3 regions of the Mesorhizobium sp. CA13 genome follow, and region 3 is predicted to be linked to each of the others. Evidence: riboswitches for the same ligand, from Rfam matches in the RefSeq annotation. Region 3 holds a riboswitch; each other region holds the start of a gene.

Region 1 (10,349 bases), on a different contig from region 3:
GCCTGCTCGACCTGCCGGTCCGCATCGGCCATGGCGGTCACGGCCCGAGTTTCGACGGCGAGCGCATGCGCGAGATCGCCTCGGCCTATCTCAGCCGAGCGGCTGGTCCATAAGACGGCTCTAAAATTAAATCTTCGTAAGGTCGCCCGAAAACCCTAAATCGGGCCAATCCGCACCCTAGATGCTGGTTTGTCGATCCGGCCGGCTGCCATGCGCGGCGAGACAGGCAATCCGGCTGTCGACAGCCGACGGATGTTTCCCAGAACCATCCGCGGCCCAGGATCAACTCTCGCCCGGACAGAACGACCATGTCACCTCTCGATATTCTTCGCAGACATCGCGTCGCCGCCCTGCTGGGCGCCGCGCTGATCATCTCCCCCGTTGTCGTCTCATTCGCTCAGAATTCCGGCGGCGCCGCCACCAGCAACGCGGTTGCGACCACCCAAACCCCGGTTCCCGGGATAACGGCTCCCAACGGTTCGTTCGCTCCGGTCGTGGCCACGGTCAAGCCGGCCGTCGTGACCGTCACCACGGTCATGAAAACACAGTCGGAAGCAATGAGCGACGCTTCGCCTTTCGATGGCAACTCGCCCTTCGACGACTATTTCCGCCAGTTCTTCGGCGATCAGGGCATGCCGATGCCAAAGACGCCACCGCAGCGGCAGGGACCGCGGTCCGAAGCGCTCGGCTCCGGCTTCATTGTCAGTGCCGATGGCACCATCGTCACCAATAATCACGTCGTCGACGGCGCTTCCTCGATCAAGGTGACGCTCGACGACGGCACCGAGCTTCCGGCCAAGCTTGTCGGCCGCGACGCCAAGAACGATCTCGCCGTGCTCAAGGTCAAGGCGAGCAAGCCATTGCCGACCATCAAATGGGGTGATTCCGACAGGCTGATGACCGGCGACGAGGTGCTGGCGATCGGTAACCCTTTCGGCATCGGCACCACGGTCACCGCCGGCATCGTTTCGGCCCGCGGTCGCGATCTGCACAGCGGACCGTTCGACAATTTCATCCAGATCGACGCACCGATCAACCACGGCAACTCCGGCGGTCCGCTGGTGGATGTGAGCGGCCATGTCGTCGGCATCAACACGGCGATCTATTCGCCCAATGGCGGCAGCGTCGGCGTCGGCTTCGCCATTCCGTCCGACCAGGCCGAAAAGGTGGTCGCCAAGTTGATGAAGGACGGCTCCATCCAGTACGGCTATCTCGGCGTCGAGATTCAGCCGGTAACGCCCGATGTAGCCAATGCTATCGGCCTCGACCATGCCGGTGGCGCACTTGTTTCGCGAGTCAATGACGGCTCGCCCGCGGCAAGCGCCGGCATCGAAACCGGCGACGTCATCACCAGCTTCGCCGGTCAGGACGTGAAGGATCCCAAGGACCTGTCACGGGCGGTGGCGGACGTCTCGCCCGGCGCCAAGGAATCGCTCGAGGTCTGGCGCAAGGGCAAGGCCATGCAGATCTCCGTCGAGGTCGGGCGCAACGGCGACGATGTGAAGTCGGCATCGACCGACGACTCCGGCGCGCCGGGCGTCGAGCAGGGCCGACGCGCGCCGGCGATAGGCCTCGGCCTGATGGACATCACGCCCGACATTCGCCAGCAGATGAACCTCGCCGACAACGAGCACGGCGCGGTGGTCGCCAGCGTCAACCCCGACAAGCCGGCAGCGGCTGCCGGCATCCAGCCGGGCGATGTCATCGTCGCCGTCAACCAGGCTCCGGTCAAGAGCGCGAAACAGGTAACCCAAGCGATCGCGCAGGCCGGCAAGTCAGGCCGCAAATCGGTGCTGCTGCTGGTGGAACGAGGCGACGCCCAGATCTATGTCGCCGTGCCCTTCGCCAATGGCTGAAAGATGGCCGTTGAGGTAAAGGCGGGCGCGGCAGGCTCGGTCGTCGCCTGGACGAGCCTGCCGCGCCCGCCAAGATAAAGGTTGCCCGCCACCGCTTCTTCGAGAACACTGCGTAAGGCCGACACAAGGCTCGACATCCGACGCAGGGGAATTGCCGCAATGGTCACGCGAGGTTTCTTTTCAGGGCGGCGTCCACCGACGGATGGCGACGCGCGCATCCCGCCCGGCCAGTATCTCGAGCAAGGATTTCCGGTGCTGTCGGCGGGACCGACGCCGCACCTGCGCACCGAGGACTGGTCGTTCACGCTGAAGCACGGACCGCGCCCGATCAAGAAGTGGAATTGGGCCGAGTTCAACGCATTGCCGCTGAGCAAGATGACGCGCGACATCCATTGCGTGACCGCGTGGACCAAGTTCAACACGGCCTGGCAGGGCGTGCTGGTCGACGATATCCTTGCCGATGCCGGTATCGAGCCGCCGACCGCCTTCACGCTGGCGCTGTCCTTCGACGGCTACACCACCAACGTGCCGACAAAGGATCTCACCGCCGGCAAGGCGATGGTGGCGCTGCTTTATGAAGGCAAGCCGATCACGCCGGACCATGGTGGTCCGGCGCGGCTGCTCGTCCCGCATCTCTATTTCTGGAAATCGGCCAAATGGCTGAATGGCCTGCAATTCACCGAACGCGACGAGCCCGGCTTCTGGGAACTGCGCGGCTATCACATCTATGGCGACCCGTGGCGCGAACAGCGCTATACGGACGATCCATGAGCGAGGTGCCATCGGTACAATCACCTGGGCAGACGGAGTCGCCTGGGCAGACGGGGTCGCCCTGGCAGACAGCCAGGATCGTCCGCGTCGAAAAGCGCACGCCGCGTGTCACCAGCTTTTTCTTCGAGCCGTCGCGGCCGTTTGCCTACCGGGCTGGACAGCATGTCGATGTCAGATTGACCGCTCCCGACGGCTACCAGGCGCGCCGCGCCTATTCCATCGCCTCCGCGCCGGAGGCCGGTCCGGTGATCGAACTGGCGATCGAAAGGCTCGAGGACGGCGAGGTCTCGCCCTTCTTCCACGAGGTCGCCGCGGTGGGCGACGAGATCGAGCTGCGCGGCCCGCTCGGCGGACATTTCATCTGGCCCGATGACGATGAGGGACCGCTGCTGCTGGTCGGAGGCGGCTCCGGCGTCGTGCCCTTGATGTCGATGGTCCGCCATCGCGCCGCGCGACGATCGACAGTGCCCGTCGTCCTCGTCTTTTCGGCGCGCGTGTGGGACGAAGTCATCTTTCGTGACGAATTGATCGGCCTCGACGATCGCGGCAACGGCTTCAACCTTGTGCTGACCCTGACGCGTGAGGCTGCGCGCCGGCCGGCGGATTACTCGCGGCGGGTCGACGTCGCCATGATGGTGCGATCCATGGCGCGGCTGCGCCGGCCGCCCGGCCTCGCCTTTGTCTGCGGCTCCAATGCATTCGTCTCCGCCGCCGCCCAGGCGCTGATCGATGCCGGCGTTCCGGCGGATGTCATCCGGACGGAACGCTACGGCGTCTGAGATGTCCGCCTGGCGCCGTATCTTGGCTGCGGCTGCACGCGGGCTGGATTCTCGCCCGTCCCAGCCCTGCAGCGGCGAGGATCCGAAACCCTCCTGGCAAGAAGAAGCGGCTTCGCCGCCGGTCACGCCTCGATGTCAAGCGCCGAAAGCGGCTTGGAGCAGCAGGCGAGGATGAAGCCGTCCTCGATCTCGTGATCGAGGACGCCGCCATTGTGGCTCATCTCGACGTCGCCCGAGACCTTCTTGACCTTGCAGGTTCCGCACAGGCCGAATTCGCACGCGGCGGGGATTCTGACTCCCGAGGCGCGCGCCGTCTGCAGCACCGTCTGGCCGGCGACGCATGCGGCATCGACATCCGAAAGCAAGAACCGGATCGGTGTCGCGGCTTCGACAGGAATGACCGCGCCGTCGTCAGTCGGCGAGGCGAACGGCGCCGGAATTTCCTCCGTCAGAGGCGCTGCAAAGCTTTCCTGATGGTATTTCACCATGTCGAAGCCGGCGGCTTCGAGCATGCCGCGCACGGCACGCATGAAGGGGTCGGGGCCGCAGCAGAAGATTTCCCGGTCGCGGAAGTCGGGCGCCAAGAGCGGCAGCCGGATGGCGTCGATGCGGCCCATATGGCCGAACCAACCCTCCCGGCTCGACCGTTCCTCGATCATGAAGCCGAGCGACAGGCCTGGCATGCGGCTGCCGAGCAATTCCAGTTCCTTGCGGAAGATGATCTCTTCGGGCCGGCGCGCGCAATTGACAAAGCCGACATCGGTCCATGGCGCGCAGTCGTTCAGCCAGCGCAGCATCGACATCATCGGCGTCACGCCGGAGCCGGCCGAGATGAACAGATATTTGGCTGCCGGGTGGCTGTGCAGCGAAAAGTCTCCGGCCGGCCCATAGGCCTTGACGTGCGAACCGGGCCTCAAATGGTCGAACATCCAGCGCGTGCCGGTGCTGCCGGCCTGCGCCTTCACCGTCACCGCGATCGAGAACGGCCGCGAGGGGGAAGACGACAGCGTGTAGGTGCGCATCAGCGGCCCATCCGCTGTAGGCAGTTCCAGCGTCACGAACTGGCCCGGCTTGTAGCGGAACCAGGTCTGGTTGTCGGAGCGGAAGGTGAAGGTCTTTACATCAGGCGCCTCGTCGCTCACGCCGATCACTTCCAGCACCTGGAGCCTGTCGTTCCAGGGCGCCATCTGATCGAGATGGCGATAGAGGCCGAGATCCGTCATCGCATTCATCCCTCACCTCTCAAGCAACGCTGCGCAGGGCCGGCCGGCCGCCTTCGGCGAGGCGCGGACCGATGAAACGCGCGTACCAGTCGACGAACTGGATGACGCCGCCTTCGTGCAGTTCGGAATAGGGGCCGGGTTCATAGGCCGGCGACAGGATGCCGAAGGCGTTTTCCTCGACGATGCGGCGGTCCTGGTCGTTGGTCTCGGTCCAGACATGAGTGAGCTCGGCGAGATCGTAGTCGACACCCTCGACCGCGTCCTTGTGAACCAGCCATTTGGTCGTTACCGCGGTCTCGGTGGCACTGATCGGCAGCACCCGGAAGGTGACGGCGTGGTCGCCGAGGATGTGATTCCAGGTCGTCGGATAGTGATAGAGCAGCAACGAGCCGATGCGGTCGGTGGCAACGCTGTCGGACAGGTTCTTCTTGACCGCGCGTTTTCCCGTCATCGTGTAACTGACGGCATCGCGCAGCAGCGGCGCGCGGGTGGCACGGTATTGTCCGGCCGGGTCGATGCGGAACTTGCTCGGCAGGCCGGCGGCCTCGCATTTGGCCCAGTGCGCCAGCATCTCCGGGTCGCTGTCGGCGCCTTGCACGCCGGTCACGGTCGGCGCCTCAGGAAAGGTCTTGCAGAGCTCCGGATGGTTGCCGGCGCAATGATAGCATTCGCGGTTGTTTTCCCAGACCAGCTTCCAATTGCCCTTCTCGACGATGGTGCTCTCGAAGGCGACCTTTGCTTCGCGCAGCCGGTGCGGCAGCAAATAGGGTTCGATCATCGTCCGCATCGGCACGAAATCCGCCGGCTCGTCGGCGAGGCAAATGAAGATGTAGCCGCCAACGCTTTCGCAGGCGACCGGCTTCAGGCCGAACTGGCTCTTGTCGAAACCCTCGGCCATCTGCCTGGCGAACAGCAGCCTGCCGTCCAGTTCGTAGGTCCACTGATGGTAGGGGCAGACGAGCTTCGCCGCCGTGCCCTTGTCGGTGTTGCAGACGCGGCTGCCGCGATGGCGGCAAGAATTGTGGAAGGCGTTGATGTTGCCCTTCTGGTCGCGCACCAGCACCACAGGATAGTCGCCGATCTGCACGGTGATGAAGCTGCCGGGCCTGGGCAGTTCGCAATCATGACCGATGAACAGCCAGTCGCGGTACCAGATCAGCTCCATATCGAGCTTGAAGTATTCGGCGTCGGTATAGAAGGGCTGCTCGAGTGAGAAGCCGTCCCTGCGGCCTTGCAGCCGTTTCAGCATGTCGTTGCGCGCATCCATGTCCTGTCCTCGCATTGAAGTCCTGTCCTCGCATTGAAGGACTGAACGGAGGGGAGAGAGGAAGGATCAAGCCGCGCGCCGGCTTGCGCCGGACATGCACCATCCGCCTCTTGACCGCCCGCCGCGATCAGTCGAGTCCAACATCTCAGGCTGGTTTCCGGGCTCTGGAGCTGTCCTTGCGGACTGTTGCGACACCTTCCCAGGCCTTTGCCCAGTGGTCTCCCGTCGCGACCTGAACTCCACCACCGTTGCGGGGGCAGCGCCGGATTCTGACCGGCTTCCCAATTCTCCGCCTCGTCGTCACGTGGCGGCACCCGAGATGGCAGGATCTAACCATGATCGCCGACTTGTCGTCGGCATGAAAACGACATCGCATCCATGCCGCGCGACACGCATTGGAAACGGTGCGGCCGTCGTTGGAGGGGCAGAAAGGCTCGGCTCGCCGCCTCGGAATTCAACTCGTGCCGGAGCCAAAAAAGGTTAACGGTTTCGAAAAGTGACTATTAGCGCCCTCTAAAATCGAACCGAACGGTTCGTTTCTGTTGACGATGCGTACAGGACGGTGTGAACACTGCGCCTTCGACACAGTTGGTGATCGCACGATCAGTTTACCTAACTATCTGATATTAAACGGAAAAAAACGAATGTAGAAGGCCCTGGCACAATTTCAAGTGGTGGAAACTTGGTCCACGCGGAAAAACTTCGTGATTGGAAATGGCGGTATGGCTTTCCCACATCGGGGCTGTCCGAACGACGCGATTTCCTCCCAAGACACGCCGCTAGACGGACGGAAAAATACTGGAGTATCAAAAATGAAAAAGATCATTCTCACTGCCGCCGCCCTTCTGGCTGTTTCCGGCAGCGCCTTCGCTGGTAGCGACCACTATGGTTCGAATGCCCCTGCGGCCACCGTCGTCGACAGCTCGTACACCGCTTCGACCAAGAAGTCGGAACCGGCTGCCCAGACGCCTGTCCAGGGCGCCGATCGCAACCTCTTCGGCAACAACTAATAGCCGATCTCCAGTTGACGGCGGGCTTTTCCGCCGTCCTGGGCGAAATTTGAGAATTCAGGAGACTTGAAATGAAGAAGATCGTTCTTGCTGCCGCCGCCGTTCTGGCCGTTTCGGGCAGTGCTTTCGCCAGCAGCGACAACTATGGCTCCAATGGCGCCAACCAGCCTGCCGTCACCTCGGTCGACAACGCGCACACGGCTTCGGTCCAGAAGTCCGCGCCGTCTGCCCAGGCGCCTGTTCAGGGTGCCGACCGCAACCTCTTCGGCAACAACTAACAGCCGATCTCCAGTTGACGGCGGGCCTTCCGCCGTCCTGGCGAAATTCGAAAATTCAGGAGACTTGAAATGAAGAAGATCATCCTTGCTGCCGCCGCCGTTCTGGCTGTTTCGGGCGGCGCTTTCGCCGGCAGCGACAATTATGGCTCCAATGGCGCCAATCAGCCCGCGGCCACGTCGACCGACAGCTCGTACACCGCTTCGACCAGGACGTCGGCTCCGGCTGCTCAGGCCCCTGTTCAGGGTGCCGATCGTAACCTCTTCGGCAACAACTAACAGCCGATCCTTCAGCAGCTGGCGGGTAAGCCCGCCACTGCGGTGGAATTTGAGAATTCAGGAGACTTGAAATGAAGAAGATCATCCTTGCCGCCGCCGCCGTTCTGGCCGTTTCCGGCAGCGCTTTGGCCGCCAGCGACAATTACGGCTCCAATGGTGCCAACCAGCCTGCCGTCACCTCGGTCGACAAGTCGCACACGGCTTCGATCCGCGACAGCGGTTCGCCCGTCTACAAGCTGCTCAATTCCTCGGGTGACGTACAGAAGTCCGCCCCTCAGGGCAGTGACCGGAATCTCTTCGGCCACTAACAGCCGAAGCTGATATCAAACAGGAGCGGCGGGCTTTGCTCGCCGCTCCTGTTTTTGCGTGGCCGGCAATTAATTCATGCAATTCATGGCCTGCTCTCAGGCCGCCTTCGCTTCCGTCTCGTGCAGCGCGAAGGATCGCCCATCCGCGTCGAAGATATGAAGGTCTCCGGCGTCGGCGCTCAGCCGCAGCGTCGCCCCGCGCTTGACCTCGACATTGCCCGGCAGCTTGGTCACCAGCGGTAGGTCGGCGCGGCCGATGTCGACATAGACGAGTTGCACCTCGCCGAGCTGCTCGACATAGTCCACCGTCCCTTCGAAGAGATAGTCCGTGCCGCTGGCGATCGTCAGGTCCTCCGGCCGCACGCCGAAGCTCACCGAGGCGCCCTTGGCCGAGGCCGGCGTCGTGATCGGCACCGTAGCCTTGCGGCCGCCGACATGACTGATGACGGTCGGATTGCCTGATTTGTCGATGGTCGCCGGCAGGATGTTCATGGCCGGCGAGCCGATGAACTGGGCAACGAACAGATTGCCGGGTTTCTTGTAGAGCTCCATCGGTGTGCCGACCTGCTCGATATGGCCCTCCTTCAGCACCACGATGCGGTCGGCCAGCGTCATCGCCTCCACCTGATCGTGCGTGACGTAGATCATGGTGGTGTTGGGCATCGATTCCTTGAGCTTGGCGATTTCGATGCGGGTGGCGACGCGCAGCGCGGCGTCGAGGTTCGACAGCGGTTCGTCGAACAGGAACACTTTCGGGTTGCGCACGATGGCGCGGCCGATGGCCACGCGCTGGCGCTGGCCGCCCGACATCGCCTTGGGCAGGCGGTCGAGATAGTTGGTCAGCTGCAGGATCTCTGCCGCCTGGCGCACGCGCTTGTCGATCTCGGCCTTGCTTTCCTTGCCGATCTTCATCGAGAACGCCATGTTGTCGTAGACCGTCATATGCGGATAGAGCGCGTAGGACTGAAACACCATGGCGATGCCGCGCTTCGACGGCGGCACGTCGTTGACGACCTCGCCGGCAATTCTGAGCTCGCCCGAGGTGATCTCCTCAAGCCCGGCGATCGAGCGCAGCAATGTCGACTTGCCGCAGCCCGACGGACCGACGAAAACGATGAACTCGCCCGATTTGATGTCGAGGTCGATGCCGTGCAGAATATTGAGATTGCCGTATGATTTCTTCACTTGCCTCAGCGTGACATCGGCCATGTTTCTCTCCAGTGGTCCCTAGAATTCAGTCGATACGCCCGAACCAGGCGCCGTAGCCGCCGAGACGGATGGAGCTGGTGCTCGCCTGTCCCGAAAATCCGTGTCCGGGCAAAGGTTGCAGCGATCGGCCGCCAAGGTCAACCTCCGCCGGCCCCGATCCCAGGTTGAAGACGCAGACGATCTGCTCGTTGCCCGCGCGGCGCGTGAAGGCGACAGTGTCGCCCTGGCTTGCGATGAAGCTGATATCGCCCTTGGCCAGCGCCGGATGGGCGCGGCGGAAGCCGAGAAAACGCCGGTAGTGTTCGAGCAGCGAATGCTCGTCGCCTTGCTGCACATTGACGGCTTGCGACAGGTGCTTGGCCGGCACGGGCAGCCACGGCTTTGCCTGGGAGAAGCCGCCATTCCTGGCGTTGCCGTCCCACACCATCGGCGTGCGACAGCCGTCGCGGCCCTTGAATTCCGGCCAGAAGCGGATGCCGTAGGGATCTTGCAGATCCTCGAACCGCAATTCGGCTTCGCCGAGCCCCAATTCCTCGCCCTGATAGATGCAGACCGAGCCGCGCAAGGACATCAGCAATGCCGAGATAACCTTGAGATAGGCGGTCGGGTCGGCTTCGTTGGCGGCCCAGCGCGAGGCCGGGCGCATCACGTCATGATTGGAGAAGGCCCAGCACGACCAGCCGTCGCTGGCAACCTTGCCGAAGGTTTCCAGCACCGAACGGACCTTGGCGGCGCTGATCTTTTCCGGCGCCAGGAAATCGAAGGAATAGCACATGTGCACGCGCTTGCCGCCGGCTGTATAGGCCGCGACAACGTCCAGCCCGCGCTGTGAATCGCCGACCTCGCCGACCGCGGCCGTTGCCGGATATTCGTCGAGCAGGGCGCGGAAGCGTTCGAGGAAGCCGAGGTTCTCCGGACGGCTCTTGTCGTAGATGTGGTCCTGGTAGTTGTAGGGATTGACCGCGGGTGCGGTCTGGTCGTTGCGCTGTTCCGGCGGCAGCGGCGGATTGTTTTCCAGCCCCTGGCTGTGGAAGTAGAAATTGATCGTGTCGAGGCGAAACCCGTCGACACCGCGCTCCAGCCAGAAGCGGGTGACGTCGAGCAGCGCGTCCTGGACTTCACCGTTGTGGAAATTGAGGTCCGGCTGTTCCGCGAGAAAGTTGTGCAGGTAGTATTGCTGGCGGCTGGTGTCCCATTGCCAGGCCGATCCGCCGAAGATCGACAGCCAGTTGTTGGGCGGCGTGCCGTCCGGGCTGGGATCGGCCCAGACATACCAGTCGGCTTTCGGATTGCTGCGATTCGATCGGCTTTCCCTGAACCAGGGATGGATGTCGGCGGTGTGCGACAGCACCTCGTCGATCATCACCTTCAG
Region 2 (10,349 bases), on a different contig from region 3:
ACGAAGGGCAGGCGGCCGAAAACGCCGTGCTCGCGGATGACATCCCAGCGCACCGTCGCGTCCTTGCCGTGGACATGGAAGATGCGCGGCGCCCATTTGCGGATCTGCGGGATCGGGTCGATCAGATAGACCAACTGATGGCAGGGCTCCCATTCCAGGCCCAGATTCTCATCCGGCAATTCGTTGAACATCAGTTCCCAGGCGTCCGGATTATGGGCGATGTTCCAGTCGCCGGCGGCCCAGTTGCCATCCATGGCGCAATTCTCGAAGGCGATGCGCACGCCCTTGTCGGCCGCGCGCCTGGCCAATTCTCCCCAGACTTCGCGGTAGCGCGGCAGGCTGTCTGTCAGCGGCTTGCCGCGGATGCGGCCGGTAAAACCGCTGACCAGATTGGTGCCGAACAGATGCGCGCTGTCGATCACCGTTTCCCAAGCCTTGAGCACGCCGCGGTCGGTGTCGCCGCTCTCGAGTGGATTGCCGAACACGCCGATCGAGCTGACGCTGACATCGGCATCGCCGATGGCGTCGCGGATTTCGCCGGCGAGCCGCCCCAGATCCTTGCCGCCCAGCGTCTGCCAGAAGAAGGGCTGGACGCTCTCGAAACCGAGCGGCAGGATCTGCCTGATATAGGCGGCCGGATCTTCGAGATTGGCCCGCACCATGGTGCCGATCCTGATGTCGAGAAGCGGGTTCGGCATGGTCATCCTTCCTGCCTGGGGATTTCGATCCGGCGCCCGGTCTCCGCACTTTCGATCGCCGCGAAAACCATGGCCAGGCTCTTGATGTTGTCGGCGCCGCGCGTCTCCGGCTCGGTGCCGGTTTCCACGGCGCGGACGAAATCTTCTATGACGCCGAGATGCCCGCCGATGCGGTCGGCAGGGTCGAGCGGCGGCACCGCTACCGGCACGACCTTGTCGAGCAGGCCTTCGCGTTCCGGCAGCACGGCTTCGGCCTTCAAATCGTCATGACCATCCCAGGTCAGGCTGCCGCGTTCGCCGATGATGCGCCAACTGCCTTCCCAACTGGTGCGGAAGCCGTCGGCGCACCAGCTGCCGCGATAGGTGAACATCTTGCCCTGGCCGAGTTCGAAGGTGGCGCTTGCCGACGATCCCTGCCGGTACCAGGAATTGGCCGGCTCCCATTCCCGGCAATACACTTCGGTCGGCTCGCCATCGACCATGTAGCGGGCCGCGTCGAATGTATGGATTGCCATGTCGAGCAGCAGCACGTGGCGCATGTCTTCGCGGAAACCGCCGAAATGCGGCGCAACGAAAAAATCGGCATGGATGCTGGTCGCAGCGCCGATGGCGCCGGAGCCGAGAAAGCGGTGGATGCGCCGGACGTTGGCGACGTAGCGGCGGTTCTGCACGACGGCATGGATGCGCCGGGCGCGCCGGGCCGCGCCGATGATGGCGCGCGCATTGTCCGAGCTGTCGGCCAGCGGCTTTTCCGTCAAAAGATGACAACGATGGGCGAAGGCGGAGTTGGCGACGTCGCGGCGGGCGGCGGGCACGACCACGTCGAACACCGCATCGGGTCGGGTCTGGTCGAGAATGGCGTCGAGATCGGTCCCGATCGCGACCCCGGCGAGGTCATATTCGCGGGCCCGCTGGCGCGCCCTGTCGGCGTCGAGGTCGACGAGGCCGACGATCCTGACGGCAGGGGATTGGCGGGCGGCCTCGAGCCAGGTTTTGCTCATGGCTCCGCACCCGACCAGGACGACGTGCATCATCCAGCGCTCCTCCGGCCAACCCCTCCTGGCTGGCACCACGGTAGTCCGTAAATGACTTCCGTAAACGTTTACGATGACACACCCGATGGCGTATATTGTCAATCGGATTTGTACCGTCGGTTCTGAAACGCCTTGGCCGCACGACCGGCTGGTGCTAGCCAGAAGCAGGAGGGGGAGGTCTTGGCATCCAGCATTCACGATCTTGCACGGCATCTGAATATTTCGATCGGCACGGTCTCGCGCGCGCTTAACGGGCGCGCCGACGTCAATGCCGAGACGCGCCAGCGCGTGCTCGACGCGGCGCGGCAACTCAACTATTCGCCGAACCAGTCGGGCAGGAACCTTCGCCGTGGCACCACGCATGCCGTGGCCTTCATGCTCCAGCCGCATCCGGGCGACCAGGAATATGGCGAGCCGTTTTTCATCCCGTTTTTGAGTGGGCTGCAAGCGGCACTGGCCGAACATGGGCTCGACCTGATCATCGTCATGGGCGCGCCGGGCGACTATCAGCAGGAGCGCCTGCGCCGTGTCGTCGAGACACGTCGTGCCGATGCCGTCGTGCTGGCCTGGACGCGGCGCGAGGACGATCGCATCGACTATCTGAGCAAGGCAGGCTTTCCCTTCGCGACGCTCGGCCGAAGCCGGTCCGGCGACGACAACTATCCTTCTCTGGACCTGGATTTCGAGAAGGCGGGCGCCGATGCAGTCGACCGACTGGTCGCGCGCGGCCACCGCCGCATCGCCGCCATCCGGCCGTCGCTTGACCTGAATTTCGGTTATCTGTTTCTGGAGGGCTATGGCAAGGCGCTGCGGCGGCACGGCATCGAAGTCGATCCCGCCCTGATTGTGGATGGTTTCATCAACGAAGCCGGTGGCTACGCGGTGACACCGCAAGTCATGCGGTCGAAGGATCCGCCGACCGCGATCATCTTCAACAACGACTCGATGGCGCTCGGCGGCTGCAAAGCGCTCGCCGAAATGGGGATCAAGCCCGGCCATGATGTCGCGGTGATCGTCATCGTCGACACGCCGCTCTGCCGTTATTTCTCGCCGGCGCTGACCGGCTTTCGTCCGAGCCTGGATCCGATGGGGCGGCGGCTTGGCGAAATCCTGCTCGCCTCGCTCCCGGCTTTCGCCGGCGCGAAAGGGCCAGAGATCATTCGCGAGGTCTGGCCGCTGGAACTGGTGGCACGCGATAGTGATTGACCATGCGAGTGTATTGTTATAACAGAACATGCATCGACCTTGCCTTGACGCTGCCTGCATCCTAGGCTGCGACTCGTGATGGTCCCCGCGCCGCAAGGCGAGGGGTGAAAAGGGAACATGGTGAGGCCCACCTTTCGGGTCGAAGCCATGGCTGCCCCCGCAACTGTAAGCGGCGAGCAAAATCCGAAAAAGCCACTGGCCGGCAAGGCTGGGAAGGCAGGATGGCGCAACGACCCGCGAGCCAGGAGACCTGCCATCTGCATGAGTGACCGGACGGGGTGTGCCGGGAGGAGACGCGGGTTCGGTCTTGTCGACCGGTTCAAGCCAGCTTCCTTCCGTCGCCATTTTTGAAAGTGACGGAAGTTGGACGGCGCCATCGATCGCATTCACTGCATTCCCATGCATCGCATCGTCGTGTGCACGCTTTGCCGCGATATCGCCACCGAGGTGAATTCAGGCCAGCGTCCGGCAGGACTGGCAGGCAAGACGCTGGCCCGTATTCCCGCAGGCCCTGCAAGGAATTGCCCATGACCGCGCCGCTTCTCGAGGCCCGCGACCTGGCCGCGGCGGCGGATGGCCTGCATCTGGTGCATCCGGTCAGCCTTTCGGTGGCGGCGGGCGACCGCCTCGCTATCATCGGGCCCAACGGCGCCGGCAAGACGACATTGCTGCGCATGCTGTCGGGCATGCTGCGGCCGAGTTCGGGCGAAGTGAAGCTCACCGCGCGCCGGCTCGACAGGATTTCGACCGCCGAGCGGGCGCTGCACATCGCCGTCGTCGGCCAGACCGATCAACCCGATCCACGACTGGCGGTCATCGACTATGTCGAGCTCGGCCGGGTTCCGCATGCCGGCCGCAGGCACAGGAGCGAGGAACGCGACATTGTCGTCGAGGCGCTGCGCCGGACCGGGCTGTTGCCGCTGCTTGGCCGCACCATCGGCTCGCTGTCGGGCGGCGAGCGCCAGCGCGCCCAGCTTGCCCGCGCCATCGCGCAGGAGCCGAAGATCCTATTCCTCGACGAGCCGACCAACCATCTCGACCCGCGGGCGCGCAGCGAGTTGCTCGAACTGGTGGCAGGCCTCGGCATGACCGTGATCGCGGTGCTGCACGATCTGGCGCTGGTGACGCCTTTCGCCACCAGGGTCGCGGTGATGAGCCATGGCCGCTTGCATGTGCTGGCGCCGCCACGCGAAGCACTCACCCAGCAGCTGATCCGCGAGATCTTCGGTGTCGACGTCTTTAGGTTGCGCCACCCGACGGAGGACCGCGAACTGACGGTGTTCGAGGTTCCGAACCGTGCCGCGCCATCTTCGTGATCGAAGCCATTTCCGGCAGATCCTGTTCAACAAAGGAGCAATATCCGTGAAACGCCTTGCCGTGTCTCTTGCCTTCTCCCTGCTGGCCTCTACGGCCTTCGCCTTTCCGGTGACGGTCGACAGCTGCGGCAAGCCGCTGACGTTCGACGCGCCGCCCAAGCGTGCCGTCATTCACGATCTCAACATGGCCGAGATGGCCTTCGCCCTGAAGCTGCAGCCGTCGATCGTCGGCCTGACCGGCATCACCGGATGGTACAAGGTCGGCCCCGAATTCAAGGCCGAGCAAGGCTCGATCCCGGAACTGGCGCCCAAATATCCGACGCTGGAAAACCTGGTCGCTGTCGAGCCCGACTTCTTCTTCGCCGGCTGGTACTACGGCATGAAGCCGGGCGGCGAGGTGACGCCCGATACGCTGGCGCAGCACGGCATCAAGACCCTGGTGCTGACGGAAAGCTGCGTCCATCTCGACAAGAACCGGCCTGCCGCTTCGATGGAGCTGCTCTATGGCGATGTCGAGAAGCTGGGCAAGATCTTCGGCAAGGAGGCCGAGGCGGATAAGCTCGTCTCCGGCTGGAAGGCGCAGCTCGCCGAAATCACGGCCAAGGTCGGCGACCGCAGGGGAACGCGCGTGTTCCTCTATGATTCCGGCGAGGACAAGCCGTTCACATCAGGCAAGTTCGCCATTCCCAACGCCATGATTTCCGCGGCCGGCGGCGACAACATCATGGCCGACATGAACACCAGCTGGGGCAACACGGATTGGGAGACGGTGGCCTCGCGCAATCCGCAATTCCTCATCCTGCTCGACTATCAGGATGGCGGCGGCTACCGGAAGCTGCTCGATTTCCTGAAAGCGCATCCGGCAATGAAGGAGACGGACGCGGTCAAGAACGAACGCTTCGTGGCGCTTCGCTATGCCGAACTGACACCCGGGCCGGCCAACATCGAAGCGATCGGCAAGATCGCCAGGGCGATGCATCCGGAAGCTTTTTGACCGGGACCATGACCTTGCGGCACAAGGCATTCCTATTGGCCATTACGGCGGCCGCGTTGGCAATCGCCGTGCTCGCGCTGCTGTCGATCGCCTATGGCTCGACGATGATCCCGCTGGGCGACGTCGTGGCAGCGCTTGGCCATGCGATCGGATTGAAGGGACATGACGTGTCCGGCCCGGTCGGCAGGATCGTCGTCGACCTCAGGCTGCCGCGCACCATCCTGGCCATCTGTGTCGGCGGCGGCCTGGGCGTGGTCGGCGCGCTGTTGCAGACGGTGACGCGCAACGATCTTGCCGATCCGTTCCTGTTCGGCCTCTCGTCGGGAGCCGCCGCCGGCGCGGTCTCCGTCATCACCGTCTTCGGCGACAGTTTCGGGATCTGGACGCTACCGGTCGCCGCATTCACCGGCGGTATTCTGGCGGCTTGCGTTGTGCTTTTGCTGGTTGCGCGGGTGAGGGGACAAGGCCCCGAACGGCTGATCCTCGCCGGACTTGCGGTCTCCTTCATGTTCACCGCATTGACCAATTACCTGGTCTTCGCCGGTGACCAGCGCGCCGCCCATTCGGTGCTGTTCTGGACGATGGGCGGTCTCGGCCTGGCACGGTGGGACAATATCTGGCTGGGGGCGCTTGGGGCCGGCACGATTGCGGCGTACGGGCTGTGGAATCATCGCCGGCTGGACGCTTTCCTGGCCGGCGAAAATGCCGCTGAAAGTCTTGGCGTGCCGGTGGCGCGAATGCGACGGACGACGTTTCTGGTCGCCGCGTTTTCGACCGCGATCCTGGTTTCGGTGGCCGGCGTCATCGGCTTCGTCGGCCTCATGATCCCGCATCTGTCGCGGCCGCTGGCCGGCGCGCTGCATCTGCGCCTGATCGTAAGTTGCGCGTTGTTCGGGGCGGTACTGTTGCTCGCTAGCGACCTTCTGGCGCGCACATTGCTGCCGCCGCAGGAACTGCCGATCGGCATCATCACCAGCTCGCTCGGGGCTTTCTTCGTCGTCACCACGCTGATCCGCAACCGCTTGTGATGGGTGTCGCGGCAACCGAAACTCATCGGACGCGGCCATGATTGTGCTGCACGGCTGCCATGCACGTTTGCCGGCTTCTGGAACAATGCCGGGCTTGAATAGTAAGCACGCTTATTATATATCCCACTCATGGTTTCCGAAGGCATAGACAGATTGGGATTTTTGATCCACGACGTGCAGCGGCTGATGCGAAAGCGCTTCGAAGCGCGCGCCAGCGGCCTTGGCCTGTCCTCGGCGCAATGGCGCCTGATGGTTCGCGTCGCCAAGGAAGCGGGCGTCTCGCAGGCGCGGCTTGCCGAACTGCTCGAAATCGAGCCGATCAGCGTCTCACGGCTGGTCGACCGGATGGAGGAGGGCGGCTGGATAGAGCGCCGCTCCGACGCCGCCGACCGCCGCGTGCGCATGATCTTCCCAACCCCCAAGGCAAGCGCCGCCTATGCGGAGGTCAAGAGCCTCGCCGGCGAAGTCTATGAGGAGTCGCTGACCGGCGTTTCGCCGGACGATCGCCGCGTCCTGATCAGGGCATTGGATGCGATGGCACAGAATCTCGCGGATGGCGATTCACCGTCCTGCGACAAGGTCAAGAATACGGAAGGCGCAGCAGCATGAACGCGGTAGCCAAGGTTGACGAAAACGCCGCCAAAGTGGAAATGGAAGCGCCGCAGCAGCCGGCTGCGGCCCCTGTTACAATGGCTCCTCCGGTGGAGCCGGCGCCGGCGCCAAAGAAGAAGCGCCGTCTCGGCCGCTTCTTGTTGATGTTCGCCCTGCCGGCGGCTCTGGTCATCGGTGGCGGCTATGTCTGGGTCACTGGGGGGCGCTACCAGGAGACGGAGAACGCCAACCTGCAGCAGGCCAAGGTATCGATCGCCTCGGATACGGCGGGCCGCATCGTTCAGGTCGCGATCTCGGACAATCAGAGGGTGAAGCAAGGCGATCTTCTCTTCGCCATCGACCCCGAGCCTTACCGGATCGCGCTTGCGCAGGCCGACGCGGCGGTGGCCGCCGCGCGGCTCAACGTCGAGCAGCTGCGCGCCGCCTACAGCCAGGCCATGGCACAGGAGAAATCCGCCAGCAGCGAAGTTGCCTATGCCCAGTCGCAATACGACCGTGCCGCCGATCTCGCCCAGAAAGGCATCAACGCCAAGTCTTCGCTCGATGAGGCCAGGAACGATCTCGACAAGGCAAAGCAGCAGCTTGCCGTTGCCGAACAGGGCATCGTCAGCGCCAAGGCCGCGCTTGGCGGCAATCCCGATATCGAAACCGACAAACATCCGACCGTGATGTCGGCGCTCGCCGCGCGCGACAAGGCTGCCTACGACCTGGCGCAGACCACCGTGAAGGCGCCCGCCGATGGCGTCGTCTACCAGGCCGCGTCCTTCAAGGTCGGCCAGTATGTCGGCTCCGGCACGCCGCTGTTTTCGCTGGTCGAGACCGGCGATACCTGGATCGACGCCAATTTCAAGGAAACGCAGCTGACCAATATGAAGCCGGGCCAGAAGGCCGAAATCGTGGTCGACACCTATCCGGGCAGGACCTTCGAAGCGACGGTCAAGGCCATCGGCGCCGGCACTGGCGCGGATTTCTCGCTGCTGCCCGCGCAGAACGCCACCGGCAACTGGGTCAAGGTCACCCAGCGCATTCCGGTCCGTCTGGAGCTGAGCGATCCCGACGCCAAGATGATGCTGCGCACAGGCATGAGCGCGGCCGTCACCGTCGACACGGGCGTGGCGCGCGGCCTGCCTGGCATTTTCGGCCACGCCACGGCTGGCGAGCCCGCGAAGTAAATCAGCGGAAGCCCGGGTGGATCATGCGGGTGGACGCACAGAGCAGGGGATTGGTCTGATGGGAGGAGTGGAAGGGTCAGCCTTCGGGTCAAACCGCATCGCGGTTTGATCGAAAGCTGAGATCTTCGACACGGACCCGTCGGTCCTCATGTTTCCGGGCGGCAGGCATCCGCTCAATCGAGACTTTCGGTCGATGTAACCCCCACATCGATAATCGCGTCCCACCGCGATGAGGGTCTCTCAACGGAAGGCTTTGCCGCCCGGAAACCCTGTGTACACGTTTTTGTTACCGGCTGGAAGTTCCGCATCATGAGCACGCCAGAACCTTTCAAAGAAGTGCCGCATCGCGGCCTGATCACGGTTGCGCTCATGCTGGCGACGATCATGCAGGCGCTCGACACCACGATCGCCAACGTCGCGCTGCCGACCATGACGGGCGATCTCGGCGCCTCGCCCGACAACATCAACTGGGTGCTGACCTCCTACATCGTGGCGGCGGCGATCATGACGCCGGTCACCGGCTGGCTCGCGGACCGTTTCGGCCGCAAGGAACTGTTCCTGACGGCGGTGGTCGGCTTCACCATCTTCTCGATGCTGTGCGGTCTGGCCTGGAGTCTTGAAACCATTGTGTTGTTCCGGCTCATGCAAGGCGTGTTCGGCGCCGCGATCGTGCCGCTGTCGCAGACCTTCCTGCTCGACATCAACCCGAAGGAACGCCACGGCCAGGCAATGGCCATCTGGGGCGCCGGCATCATGCTGGGGCCGATTCTGGGTCCCACGCTCGGTGGGTGGCTGACCGAGAATTTCAGCTGGCGCTGGGTGTTCTTCATCAACCTGCCGGTCGGCATCGTCGCCTTCCTCGGCATGGCCGCTTATCTGCCGGCCATTGCGCGGCGGGTGCGAAGCTTCGATTTCTTCGGCTTCGCCATGATATCGCTCGGCGTCGGCGCGCTGCAGCTGCTGCTCGATCGTGGCGCCGAGGTCGACTGGTTCTCGTCAGTCGAGATCTGGATCGAGCTTGGCCTTTCGATAACCGGCTTCTGGGTGTTCATCATCCACACGATGACCGCGGAGCATCCCTTCATCGACCCCAAGATCTTCCTCGACCGCAATTTTGTGACAGGGCTGGCGTTCATCTTCGTCATGGGCGTGCTCATCCTAGCAAGCATGTCGCTGCTGCCGCCGATGCTGTCGACCATCTTCGGCTATCCGACCATCACCATCGGCATCGTGATCGGGCCGCGCGGCGTCGGCACGATGATCTCGATGCTCGTCGTCGGCCGGCTCATGAGCAAGGTCGACGCCAGAATCCTCGTCGTCATCGGCTTCCTCCTGACCGCGCAGTCGCTTTACACGATGGCCGGCTTCTCGCCCCAGATGGACAACTGGCTGATCATCACTTCCGGCATCATCCAGGGTCTGGGAATGGGAATGGTATTCGTGCCGCTGTCGACGGTGGCTTTCGCCACGCTTGACGTGCGCTTCCGCACCGATGCCACGGCTTTGTTCAGCCTTGTGCGCAACCTCGGCTCTTCCATCGGCGTATCGGTCGTGACGGTGCTCATGGTGCGCAATACACAGATAAATCACGCCGAGCTTTCCGCCTTTGTCAATCCGTTCAACCCCAATCTGTGGGCGGTTTCGCCGGCGGCGGCCGGCGGCGACCAGATGGCATTGTCCCAGGTCGACAGGATGGTGAACATCCAGGCGATGATGATCTCCTACGTCAACGACTTCAAAATCCTGATGATCATGACGCTGGCCGCCATTCCGTTCGTGATCCTGCTGCGCAAGCCGAAGGCGGCGCCGGCCGGCGCCGCGCCGGCGGCACATATGGATTGATATTCGACGGCTGTCCGCTGCCGGCGACGGCTTTGCTACCTTCCGAGCACCAGGGCCCAGTAGCGCAGGCTGGGGTCGCGGCCGTCGCGGACATAGGCAAGCCCGAAACGGCTGAAGTCCGGGTCGAGTATGTTGCGCCGGTGGCCGGTCGAATGCATCCAGATATCGAACAGTTTCTGCTGGTCGAAGCGGCCTTCGGCGATGTTCTCGGCCGCAGCGCCGCGCACGCCATTGTCCTTCATGCGCGAGGCGAAATCCTTGCCCCAACCGGTGGTGTGACTCATGCGCGTCCGCGACGCCATGTAGCCGGCCTGCTGCAACGCCGCCTGTTCGAGCTGGGTGTCCGCGGTCAGCGGAGTCCGCCCGGCCGCGGCGCGCAAGTCGGCTAGGGTGGCCGTGGCGGAGGAAGAGACACCTGCGCCCTCACCGGTGGGCACGGAAACGGTG
Region 3 (10,349 bases):
GGGCCGCGCAGCTATGGCGGCGTAACGGTCGACGACGCGTTCATGGGCGAAGGCGGCCGGCGCGAAGCCGAGAGCATCGACATAAGGCGGGCGCTGAAACTCTACCGGGTCGCCGACTACCTGCTGATCGCGCTGTTCGGGTTGGTTTCGCTGCTCGCGATTCTGGCGTTCTAGAACTCTATCCCTTGCTGCGCCCTCACGCCGGCCGCAAAATGGTGCTTGGTCAGCCCCATCTCGGTGACCAGATCGGCCGCCTCGACCAGCGCCGGCTTGGCGTTGCGGCCGGTGACGACGACGTGCAGGCCCTCGCGGCGCGCTTTCAGCGCGGCGACCACCTTGTCGAGATCGAGATACTCGTAGCGCAGCGCGATGTTGAGCTCGTCGAGCACGACAAGACTGATCGACGGATCGGCCATCAGCTCCAGCGCCTTGGCCCACGCGGCCTCGGCCGCCGCGATGTCGCGCTTCAGATCCTGCGTCTCCCAGGTGAAGCCCTCGCCCATCGCGTGCCAGACGACGCGGTCGCCAAACGCGGCGAAGGCCTCCTTCTCACCCGTATGCCATTTGCCCTTGATGAACTGGACGACGCCGACGCGCTTGCCGTAGCCGAGCATCCGCAACGCCAGACCGAAGGCAGCCGTCGTCTTGCCTTTGCCAGGCCCGGTGTTGACGATCAGCAGACCCTTTTCAACCGTCTTGCTCGCCACCTCGGCATCCTGCACCGCCTTGCGCTTGGCCATCTTGGCGCGGTGGCGCTCTTCGTCCTTTTCGTCGATGTCGGTCATGTCACTTCACCTTGAGCGGCAGCCCCGCCACCATCAAAAGCACGGTATCGGCAATCGCGGCGACCTGCTGGTTGAGCCGGCCGGCGGCGTCGCGGAACCGGCGTCCCAGCGCATTGTCGGGCACGATGCCTTGCCCGACCTCGTTGGATACCACGAACCAGGGCCCGCGCGGCCGCGACAGCATGTCAGCCAGCCGCCGGCATTCGGCCTCTACATCATGATCGGCCAGCATGTGATTGGTCAGCCAGAGCGTCAGGCAATCAACAAGCACCGGCTGGTTGTCGGGCAAGGCCTCAAGCGCACCGACAAGGTCGAGCGGTGCATCGATCGTCATCCAGCCTTCACCGCGTCGCGACCGATGCAGCGCGATACGCTGCCGCATCTCGTCGTCATAGGCTTGCGCCGTGGCGATGTAGGCCCATGGCGAAGGCAAGGCCGTCATCAGCGTTTCGGCGTGGGCGCTCTTGCCGGAGCGCGCACCCCCGATGATGAAGGTCAGTCTTCCGCGATCAGGCAAAGCTGTCGCACAGGCTCGTCGCGCGGCCGGTGAAGCGTCCACGCACCACGCCGACGGCAGCGCCGAGCACGAGCCAGAACACCAGGTTGGTCACTGTCACCGCCACCACGAACTGATGGTGCAGGCCTTCCGGAATCGGCGTCTCGAAACTGTCCGGCTGCGGCGCGCCGACAATATGCGGCGCGACGATCAACACCACGCCCAGAATCGCCAGCGGCAGTGATTTGCGGAAGGCGATCAGGGCAAGGCCGATCGCCGTTGCCGCCACCGTTGCCGTCCACCAGATCTGGCGCGGCAGAAGCTCGGCGGCGGGCATGGCAGGCAGTTCCGGCGGCAGCCCGAGACCCGGCGCCAGCGTGAACACGGCAAAGCCGGCCAGTCCCCAGAACACGCCCTGGCGCCAGTTGCCAATGCCGCCGGCGAATTCCGAAACCGCGACCAGGACCAGCGCGAAGCCGATGCCGGTGACGATGTTGGCAAGCACGCTGAAGGCGAAGCGCTCGAAGCCGTCGGCCGGCGCCCAGCCTTCCTCTTCCGCCGGAGCAGCTTCAGCGGCTGCCGGCGCCGCGGAGCTCATGGCGTTGTTGTCGGTCGCGGCCGGTGCGGCATGGTCGTGGTGATGGCCGCCGCCCGCCTGTTCGTAGACTTCCGCCTTCAGGATCAGCGGCACGGTGGCATAGGCCTGCATGCAGGCGAGAACGACGCCGGCCACGAGCCCTGCGATCGCCGCGACGAACACGACGTTGCGAAACAGGTTCATGATGTCAAATCCCTATCAGTGGCAGGGAAACGCCATCGAGTGGCGATAGTCGTGCGCGGCATTGTGGACCGCGTCTATATGCGAGAAACCGACAAAGCCGACGACGAAAACGCCGAGCAGCGCCGCGAGCGCGAGCTGCAGGAGGCGCGACTGCGAGGAGATGGAGGCGCCGAGGGAGACGGAAGCGGTATTCATGTCTTGTCCTTTCGCCCTCCACCCGAGGGCATCGAAGTCAGTTTCCTGTCGCCGGCAGGTCTCCTGGCTCGCGGATCAGCGCCCTTCCCCACCTTCCCGAAGAAAATCTTCAGTGGCATATGGAGAGGACTACCGCACACAGTTGCGGGGGCAGCCACGGCATTGGGCAGCAAATCTGCCCGCACCGCATTCCCTCTTGGCTCCAATCGGAACCGACGACGAAGGTGACTATAGGGAAAATCGCCGCATCCGGCAAACCAAATTCCGACGACGACAAGCGCTTTAGCGCCGTCGGCCGCCTGCTCCGCTGCAATTGACAATTTCCGTGGGCGGGTGTCGGCTGCCATCCTCACAGGAGGCCAGCCATGCAGCCCGTCCAGAGCCAGCACGCCCCCTATAACGGCCTCACCCGGGCCGAGCCGACATTGCCGTCGTCGGCCTATTGGGACGTGGAGAGCTACCAGCGCGACCTCGACGCCATCTGGTACAGGAACTGGCTGCTCGTCTGCCGTGAAGCTGATCTCGCCCAACCGCTGGCTTTCCGCACCTTCCGTGTCGGCACTCAGGAGATCGTCGTGCTGCGCGACGACACCGGCGAACTGCGCGCCTTCCACAACACCTGCCGGCATCGCGGCTCGCAGCTTTGCCAGGAAAGTGCTGGCCGGTTGAAGGCGCGGCTGATCACCTGCCCCTATCACGCATGGTCCTATTCGCTGCGCGGCGATCTCGTACGCGTGCCGTCGAAAACGCTGCCCGACGGTTTCGACAAGGCGGACCATCCGCTCTATCGCGTCGCGCTGTCGGTCTGGCGCGGCTTCGTCTTCGTCAATCTCGCGGAAGATGCCGCCGGCTCGGCGCACTCATCCTTCGACCCGGCCTCCGGCGATCTCGGCAACTGGCCGCTGGAATCGCTGGCATCAGGCCATGTGCTGCGCAAGGTGATGGATTGCAACTGGAAGATCTTCTGGGAAAACTTCAACGAATGCCTGCACTGCCCGGGCGTCCACAAGGACCTGTCGCGACTGGTGCCGATCTATGGCCGAGGCCTGATGGGCCGGCACGACGATCCTGAATGGACGCGCCACGCCGATAATGACGCGCCGGAGTTTTCCGGCGGGCTGCGGGCGGGTGCCGAAACATGGTCGCGTGACGGTCAGGCTCATGGGCCGGTCTTTTCGGGCCTGACACCGGCCGAGCGCGCCGCCGGCCAGACCTATGCCACCAGCCTGCCCTCGATGTTCATCGTCGGCCACGTCGACTATGTCAGGTCCGTTCGGCTGGTGCCGCTTGGCCCCGAACAGACCGAGTTGACCGCCGAATGGCTGTTCGCGCCCGACGCGCTCGCCGCCACCGACATCGACAATATCGTCGGTTTCGGCACCCAGGTTCTGGAGGAGGATGCCGCGATCTGCGAGGTCAACCAGAAAGGGCTGCGCTCCATGCGCCACAAGGCCGGCGTGCTGATGCCGGAGGAGTACGACCTCCACCGCTTCCACGACTGGGTACGCGAACGGCACGCTGCGCTTGTGCCGTAAGCTTCACAGCGACTTCGGCAGATAACGCCAGGTGACATAGCCGCAGACCGCCGCAAGCAGGCCGAGCGTGACGAAAACCGAGCCGAGTCCGAAAAAGGCCAGCACCACCGAATAGACCAGCGGCGGCGTCAGTTCGGAAAAATCGAGATAGGTGCGGTAGACCGCAGCCATCTGCGCCCGCTCGTAAGAGCGCACCGAGCGCATGAAGGCGGTCGAGCCCAGCGCGTCGAGCGCGATGGTGAAGAAGGCGCCGCAGAGCAGGAAGGCGCCGGTGATGAGCGGCGCGCTTTCGCCGACGGCACCCGCTGCCAGCAGCATCGCCGACATGGCGAAATAGGCAAATGTCATGGTCCTGCGGCCGCCGAAACGCTTGCCCGCCTTGCCCCAGAAAATCGCCATGAACAAAAGCGCGTTGCCCGCCGAAACCAGAATGCCGCCGGCCAGTTCGCCCTCACCGGTGATGACCATGAACAGCGGTCCGTAGACGAAGAAGGTCGTCCAGAAGCAGGAGCGGCCGAAGGCGATCAGCCAGGCCAGCCTCAGCCTCGGCTGCGCGACGAAGCGACCGATATTGGCGAGCGGATTGACCGGGCGCGTCTTGCCCGGCCGGATGGAAGGATTGTCGCCGAGCCGGTAGGTCCAGAACAACGCCAGCAGGGCCAAGGCGAATACGGCGACCGCGCCATGCGCGGCATAGATGCCGAAGCGCGTGTAGAGAAAGATGCCGAGCGTCGGCCCACCCGTCCAGGCAAACATCGACCACGCCATGCGCAGCGATTCGGCCTGCATGAAATCGGTCTTGCGGATGTGGTCCATGATATAGAGGTTGAGCGTGATCGACAGCGCGCTGGCGCCCATGACACGGCACAGCATGCCGGCCAGTTGCCCGGCGAGCGTATGCGTGACGAAGAACAACGAGCCGATCGCCAGCAGGCAGGCGCCTGCCGTGTAGACCCAGCGCCGCGCGAAGCGCTGGATCAGCATCGGCATGAACAAGGTTACCGACAGGCCGAGCATCGCCACGATGGTGTAGAGGATCGAGACGATCTGCTCGTTGTGGAGGATCTCGTAGGCCTGGATCGGGATGACGCTCGACACCGTGGCGCGAGCGAAGGATTCGACCGCGTAGAGCGAGGCGAAGGTGCGGGCATCCGCGGCCTTGAGGGCCGGTAGCCAGATCGGATGGCGCACATGCGTGGACATTGCTTCCCCAAAGCAGAATCACCAGCCAAATCTGCGGCCATCAGTTCGCGACCGGTAACAGGAAACCGACGTGCCCCGGTTAAAACGAAGCCGGTCAAAGGCTTTCCCGTGCTGGCCTAAAGGCGTGCCTGACACAGCGCCGGCTGACCGTCCGTATCGAAGCTCACGGCCTTCTTTTGTCCGGCGTAACCGTGATAGTCCTCGTGCGGGGCTGAATCAGATCGCGAGACCATGAGCATCCAGACGCCGACCATGCCCGCCGCGGAGTTGCCGAAGACCAAGCGCATCGTCGCCATCGACATGCTGCGCGGCATCGCGCTGATCGCCATGGCGAGCTACCATTTCACCTGGGACCTGGAATTCTTCGGCTACACCGATCCCGGCCTGACCGCCTTCGGCTGGTGGAAGTTCTATGCTCGCTGCATCGCCTCGACCTTCCTGTTCCTGGTCGGCGTCAGCCTGTATCTCGCCCATGGCAAAGAGATCCGCTGGAACGGCTTCTGGAGACGCTTTGCCATGGTCGCCGGGGCGGCGATCGCCATTTCGGTCGCCACCCGTATCGCCACGCCGGACGGGTGGATCTTCTTTGGCATCCTGCACCAGATCGCGCTGGCGAGCCTGCTTGGGCTGGCATTCCTGCGTCTGCCGGCGCTGCTCACACTGCTGATCGCCGCGGCGGTCATCGCCATTCCCTTCTATTTTCGGCTGGAATCGTTCGATCACCCCTGGCTGTGGTGGGTCGGCCTTTCCGCGGTCAACCCACACTCCAACGACTATGTCCCGTTGTTCCCGTGGTTCGGTGCGGTGCTTGTGGGTCTCGGAGCGACCAAGCTCGCCTCCGGCTTCGGCGCCTTGGCGCGCCTGGCGGACGTGGCGCCCGGGCGCTGGTCCAATCCTTTGGTCTTCATCGGCCGGCACAGCCTGGCCTTCTACCTGATCCATCAGCCGCTGCTGATCGGCAGTGTCTGGTTGTTCTCGCAAGTAATGCCGGCCAAGGTCGAAACCCCGCAGGTGAACTTTCTCAAGACCTGCCAGATCTCGTGCGAACAGCAGCGCGACAGCAAGTTCTGTTCGAGCTATTGTGGGTGCATGCTGGACACGCTGGAGGGCGAGGCCACGCTTGATCGGCTCTACAAGAACGACCAGACCGCCGAATGGAGAGCGCATCTGGCGGATCTCGCCGGCACCTGCACGGCCCAGACCGATAGCAAGATGACGGAGGAAGGTGTCGAATGACCGAGACCCCGCCCAAACCTGGGCTGATACCATGGCCGCCGCTGATCTACATCGCCGCCATCGCCATCAGCATCGCGCTCGGCCTGCTCTTTCCCCTGCCCTGGATCGGCGACCTCCTGGGCGACCTCCTCTATGCGGCCGGCTGGGTGGCGCTGTTCGGCGTCGCCGCACTCTGGTTCACCGCCATCCGTACCATGACGCGGGCCAAGACCACGCTCAACCCCAACGCTGTGCCGGATCATCTCGTCACCTCGGGCCCATTCGGCGTCAGCCGCAACCCGATGTATCTCGCCAACACGCTGCTGTTGATCGGCGTTGCCTTCATCTCCGGGATCGTCTGGTTCCTGCCGCTCGCCTTCATCGCCGCCTTCGTCACGCAGAAGGTCGCGGTGGAAAAGGAAGAAAAGATGCTGGCGGCAAAGTTCGGCAAGAAATACCGCGACTACGCCAAACGAGTGCGGCGCTGGATTTGAGGCACGCCATGGTTTCCGCCGTGAATCGCACTTCGGCCATTAGCCGAAACGTCCATTCCGTCGTCTCCTAGGGTCTCCACGACGGAGCTTCGCTCCTGCTTCGCCCTAGGATGACGAAGTTCGGAAGGCTCGGCTAATCTCGAATGTTTGCCATGGCCGCTCAAACGCGGTCCGCTACGTGTTCACGCCCAGCTCGACCAGCCGCTCGACGCAGGATTCCTCGGCCTGATCGAGTTCGGCCAATGTCTCCTCGAGGTCGCGACGCTTTTGCCTCAGATCCTCGCGCTTTTCCTCGATGCGCTTGATCATCAGCTTCAGCTGGCCGACCTCGCCGGGCGGCTCCTTGTACATCTGGATGATTTCGCGGATCTCGTTGATCGAGAAGCCGAGCCGTTTTCCGCGCATGATCTGCCGGATCAGGTGTCGGTCGGATGGACGAAACAGCCGCGTGCGGCCCCGCCGCACCGGCTGCACCAGCCCCTCGTCCTCGTAGAAGCGCAAGGTCCGCGTCGACACGTCGAATTCGCGCGTCAGCTCGGTGATCGAATAATATTCCCGCATTCTCACCCCATAGCCGGAGATTGGCGATTGCTGCTCTCCGTCCGCCGCAGACCTGCCGGAATCGGCCGCAGTCTGCCTGTCGCCGAGCCTCGCACGGCATTTACGTAAAAGTCAATTGAGCCGGATCAACGGACGCCGAACCACCACGTGGCAAGGCCGAGAAAAGCGAAGAAGCCAACGACGTCGGTGACCGTGGTGACGAAGACCGCCGAAGCGACCGCAGGATCGACCTTGAAGCGGTCGAGCAGCAGCGGGATCAGGATGCCGGCAAGAGCCGCAACGAACATGTTGATGATCATGGCCGCGGCGATGATGCCTCCGAGATTGGCATCGCGGAACCAGACGGCGGCGACGATGCCGATCAGTATGGCGAAAACGATGCCGTTGATGAAACCGACGCCCATCTCGCGACGGATAATGCGACCGGCATTGTAGATGTCGAGATCCCTTGTCGCCAGCGCCCGCACGGTAACGGTCATGGTCTGCGAGCCGGCATTGCCGCCCATGCCGGCCACGATCGGCATCAGCACGGCAAGCGCCACGATGCGCTCGATCGTGTGGTCGAACAGGCCGATCACCGATGCCGCGAGGAAGGCGGTCAGGAGATTGACAAGCAGCCATGGAACACGCGAACGCGAGGTCGAAAAGATGCTGTCGGAAAGCTCTTCGTCGCCGACGCCGCCCATGCGCAGGAGATCTTCCTCGGCTTCCTGCTGGATGACGTCGACGACGTCGTCGATGGTCAGCACGCCGACCAGCCGCTCGTTCTCGTCGACGACGGCGGCCGACAGAAGGTCATATTGCTCGAACTCCCGCGCGGCCTCTTCCTGGTCCATCGTGGCCGGAATGGCATGCCGCGTCTCATGCATGACCTCCTCGACCTTGACCGAGCGCTTGGTGCGCAGGATCTGGTCGAGGTCTATGGCGCCAAGCAGCTTGAAGCTCGGGTCGATGACGAAGATCTGGCTGAAGCGGTCGGGAAGGTTCTTGTCCTCGCGCATGTAGTCGATAGTCTGGCCGACCGTCCAGAACGGCGGCACCGCGACGAACTCCGTCTGCATGCGCCGCCCGGCGGTCTCCTCGGGGTAGTCGAGCGAGCGACGGAGCCTGATGCGCTCGGTAAACGGCAGCTGCGACAGGATCTCGTCCTGGTCCTCCGGTTCGAGGTCCTCGAGGATGTAGACCGCGTCGTCGGAATCGAGTTCCTGCACCGCCTGGGCAATCTGCGCGTTGGGCAGATTGTCGACGATGTCCATGCGGATCGCCTCGTCGACCTCGGTCAGCGCGGAAAAATCGAAGTCGGCCCCCAAAAGCTCGACAAGGGCGCGCCGCTGGTCGGGATGCAGCGCCTCGATCAGGTCGCCCATTTCCGATTGGTGCAGGTCGTCGACCTCACGCTTGAGCGTGAGCGTATCGCGGTCGGCGATCGCCGCGCCGATCTGGGCGAGAAAGGACGAAAGGACAGCGCCGTCCTCACCGTAGATGTCGGCGTGGTGTTCGTCAGCGACCCCAGCGCCGGTCGTCCGTTCGTCCTGGCCTTCCACCAGCGCCTCCCGCCATTGCAATCCTGGAAAAGGTGCGTCTCAGGTCTAGAACATCGGACCCGAAAGTGGAAACCGGTTTCGGGAAAATCCGACGCTCAAAAAGAAACTGGCGTAACGCGCGGGAATATCAAACGAAATGCGCGGTGCCCCTAGGGCTGGAGGTGCCGCTACAAAATGAGATTCTGGGAAGAGAGAATGGTGCGGTCGAGAAGACTCGAACTTCCACGGGTTGCCCCACAGCGACCTCAACGCTGCGCGTCTACCAATTCCGCCACGACCGCACGTGGTAGGAGCCGGAACCGACCGGCTCGCGGCGTGTAGCAAATCGTTTCCGGCGAAACAAGTGCGCCCCGAGCATTTAATCGCTGGGAATTGCCATAACGGATCAAAGCGCCAAAATGCACCGCGAACTGGACGTTTCGGCCCGATATCGCCATATGGAGTACAACAAGAGACACCCCATGCCAGAACGCAGCCAGATCGCCACGTCGTTCCTGCCTTTGCCCGGTTCGGCGCCCGTCGAATGGGCGATCGAGCCCGGCCTCACCGCCTACCCCGAGGCGCTCGCCTTCATGGAGGCGCGCGCCGAAGCGATCCGCAGCGGGGCCGCCGGCGAAATGGTCTGGCTGGTCGAGCATCCGCCCCTCTATACCGCCGGTACCAGTGCGCGCAGCGAGGACCTGATCGACGCCAACCGGTTCCCGGTGTTTTCGGCCGGCCGCGGCGGCGAATACACCTATCATGGGCCGGGCCAGCGCGTCGCCTACGTCATGCTCGACCTGAAACGCCGCCGCGAGGATGTGCGCGCCTTCGTCGCCGCCCTCGAACAATGGATCATCGGCACGCTCGCCGCCTTCAACGTCAATGGCGAGCGCCGTGAGGATCGCGTCGGCGTCTGGGTGGTGCGGCCCGATCGCCCTGCCCTGCCGGACGGCTCTGCCGCCGAAGACAAGATCGCCGCCATCGGTATTCGGCTCAGGCGCTGGGTAAGTTTTCACGGCATCGCCATCAATGTCGAGCCGGACCTCGGCCATTTCAGCGGTATCGTGCCGTGCGGCGTGCAGGACCACGGCGTCACCAGCCTCGTCGATCTCGGGCTGCCGGTGACGATGGCCGATCTCGATCTGGCGCTGAAATCAGCGTTCGAGGACGTCTTCGGCCCGGCTACGGCCTTACCGTTGGAAACAGTCCGCGAGGCCGGCTGAACGCTTCCCGGACAGCTCAGATCAGCCGTGCCGACGCCCAGAGCACTCCATAGCCGTGGATGACGAACACCGCCAGCAGCGCGCCGGCGATGACGAAACGGTCGGCTGTCCGGATCGGCTTCAGTTCGTGGCGCGGCTTCACCCCGCTGCCCGCTGTCAGAAGGCTGAGGATTGCAAAGACCGCGCCGGCCGCGAGCAGAAAGCCAATGGAAAAGCCGGCCTGCCAGCCAAGCGCCAAAAAAGCCGAGAACAGGAAGAAGGAGGCCAGCGCCAGCGCGACCGGCCCCGGGCAGATCTGGCGCAGCACCTGGCCGCCATCGAATTTCCACACCGGC

Evidence for each region. A riboswitch is a leader RNA that binds a small molecule or an ion and turns the genes downstream of it on or off. The one in region 3 is predicted to bind cobalamin.
Region 1: linked by a shared signal. The riboswitch ahead of LB566_RS28390 (aromatic ring-hydroxylating oxygenase subunit alpha) and the one ahead of LB566_RS23765 (CbtB domain-containing protein) in region 3 are both predicted to bind cobalamin.
Region 2: linked by a shared signal. The riboswitch ahead of LB566_RS01670 (ABC transporter ATP-binding protein) and the one ahead of LB566_RS23765 (CbtB domain-containing protein) in region 3 are both predicted to bind cobalamin.

What each region holds. Positions count from the first base shown of each region.
Region 1 is NZ_JAIUHS010000018.1:67,079-77,427, reverse strand. It holds gene LB566_RS28415 (MBL fold metallo-hydrolase) at 1-113, shown strand, start outside; gene LB566_RS28410 (DegQ family serine endoprotease) at 309-1,856, shown strand; gene LB566_RS28405 (molybdopterin-dependent oxidoreductase) at 2,016-2,627, shown strand; gene LB566_RS28400 (ferredoxin reductase) at 2,624-3,406, shown strand; gene LB566_RS28395 (hybrid-cluster NAD(P)-dependent oxidoreductase) at 3,529-4,629, opposite strand; gene LB566_RS28390 (aromatic ring-hydroxylating oxygenase subunit alpha) at 4,649-5,896, opposite strand; cobalamin riboswitch at 6,027-6,229, opposite strand; gene LB566_RS28385 (DUF680 domain-containing protein) at 6,709-6,906, shown strand; gene LB566_RS28380 (DUF680 domain-containing protein) at 6,978-7,184, shown strand; gene LB566_RS28375 (DUF680 domain-containing protein) at 7,254-7,460, shown strand; gene LB566_RS28370 (DUF680 domain-containing protein) at 7,532-7,768, shown strand; gene LB566_RS28365 (ABC transporter ATP-binding protein) at 7,865-8,977, opposite strand; gene LB566_RS28360 (alpha-glucosidase) at 9,003-10,349, opposite strand, start outside.
Region 2 is NZ_JAIUHS010000001.1:320,203-330,551, reverse strand. It holds gene LB566_RS01685 (sugar phosphate isomerase/epimerase family protein) at 1-698, opposite strand, end outside; gene LB566_RS01680 (Gfo/Idh/MocA family protein) at 701-1,732, opposite strand; gene LB566_RS01675 (LacI family DNA-binding transcriptional regulator) at 1,913-2,938, shown strand; cobalamin riboswitch at 3,001-3,211, shown strand; gene LB566_RS01670 (ABC transporter ATP-binding protein) at 3,466-4,254, shown strand; gene LB566_RS01665 (ABC transporter substrate-binding protein) at 4,301-5,248, shown strand; gene LB566_RS01660 (FecCD family ABC transporter permease) at 5,257-6,276, shown strand; gene LB566_RS01655 (MarR family winged helix-turn-helix transcriptional regulator) at 6,406-6,885, shown strand; gene LB566_RS01650 (HlyD family secretion protein) at 6,882-8,060, shown strand; gene LB566_RS01645 (DHA2 family efflux MFS transporter permease subunit) at 8,370-9,902, shown strand; gene LB566_RS01640 (CAP domain-containing protein) at 9,938-10,349, opposite strand, start outside.
Region 3 is NZ_JAIUHS010000012.1:60,696-71,044, reverse strand. It holds gene cbiB (adenosylcobinamide-phosphate synthase CbiB) at 1-174, shown strand, start outside; gene cobO (cob(I)yrinic acid a,c-diamide adenosyltransferase) at 171-785, opposite strand; gene cobU (bifunctional adenosylcobinamide kinase/adenosylcobinamide-phosphate guanylyltransferase) at 787-1,302, opposite strand; gene LB566_RS23770 (CbtA family protein) at 1,295-2,062, opposite strand; gene LB566_RS23765 (CbtB domain-containing protein) at 2,078-2,257, opposite strand; cobalamin riboswitch at 2,293-2,489, opposite strand; gene LB566_RS23760 (aromatic ring-hydroxylating oxygenase subunit alpha) at 2,623-3,792, shown strand; gene LB566_RS23755 (MFS transporter) at 3,796-4,995, opposite strand; gene LB566_RS23750 (DUF1624 domain-containing protein) at 5,227-6,231, shown strand; gene LB566_RS23745 (methyltransferase family protein) at 6,228-6,704, shown strand; gene LB566_RS23740 (MerR family transcriptional regulator) at 6,879-7,265, opposite strand; gene mgtE (magnesium transporter) at 7,391-8,809, opposite strand; tRNA gene LB566_RS23730 (tRNA-Leu) at 9,006-9,090, opposite strand; gene lipB (lipoyl(octanoyl) transferase LipB) at 9,271-10,014, shown strand; gene LB566_RS23720 (site-2 protease family protein) at 10,031-10,349, opposite strand, start outside.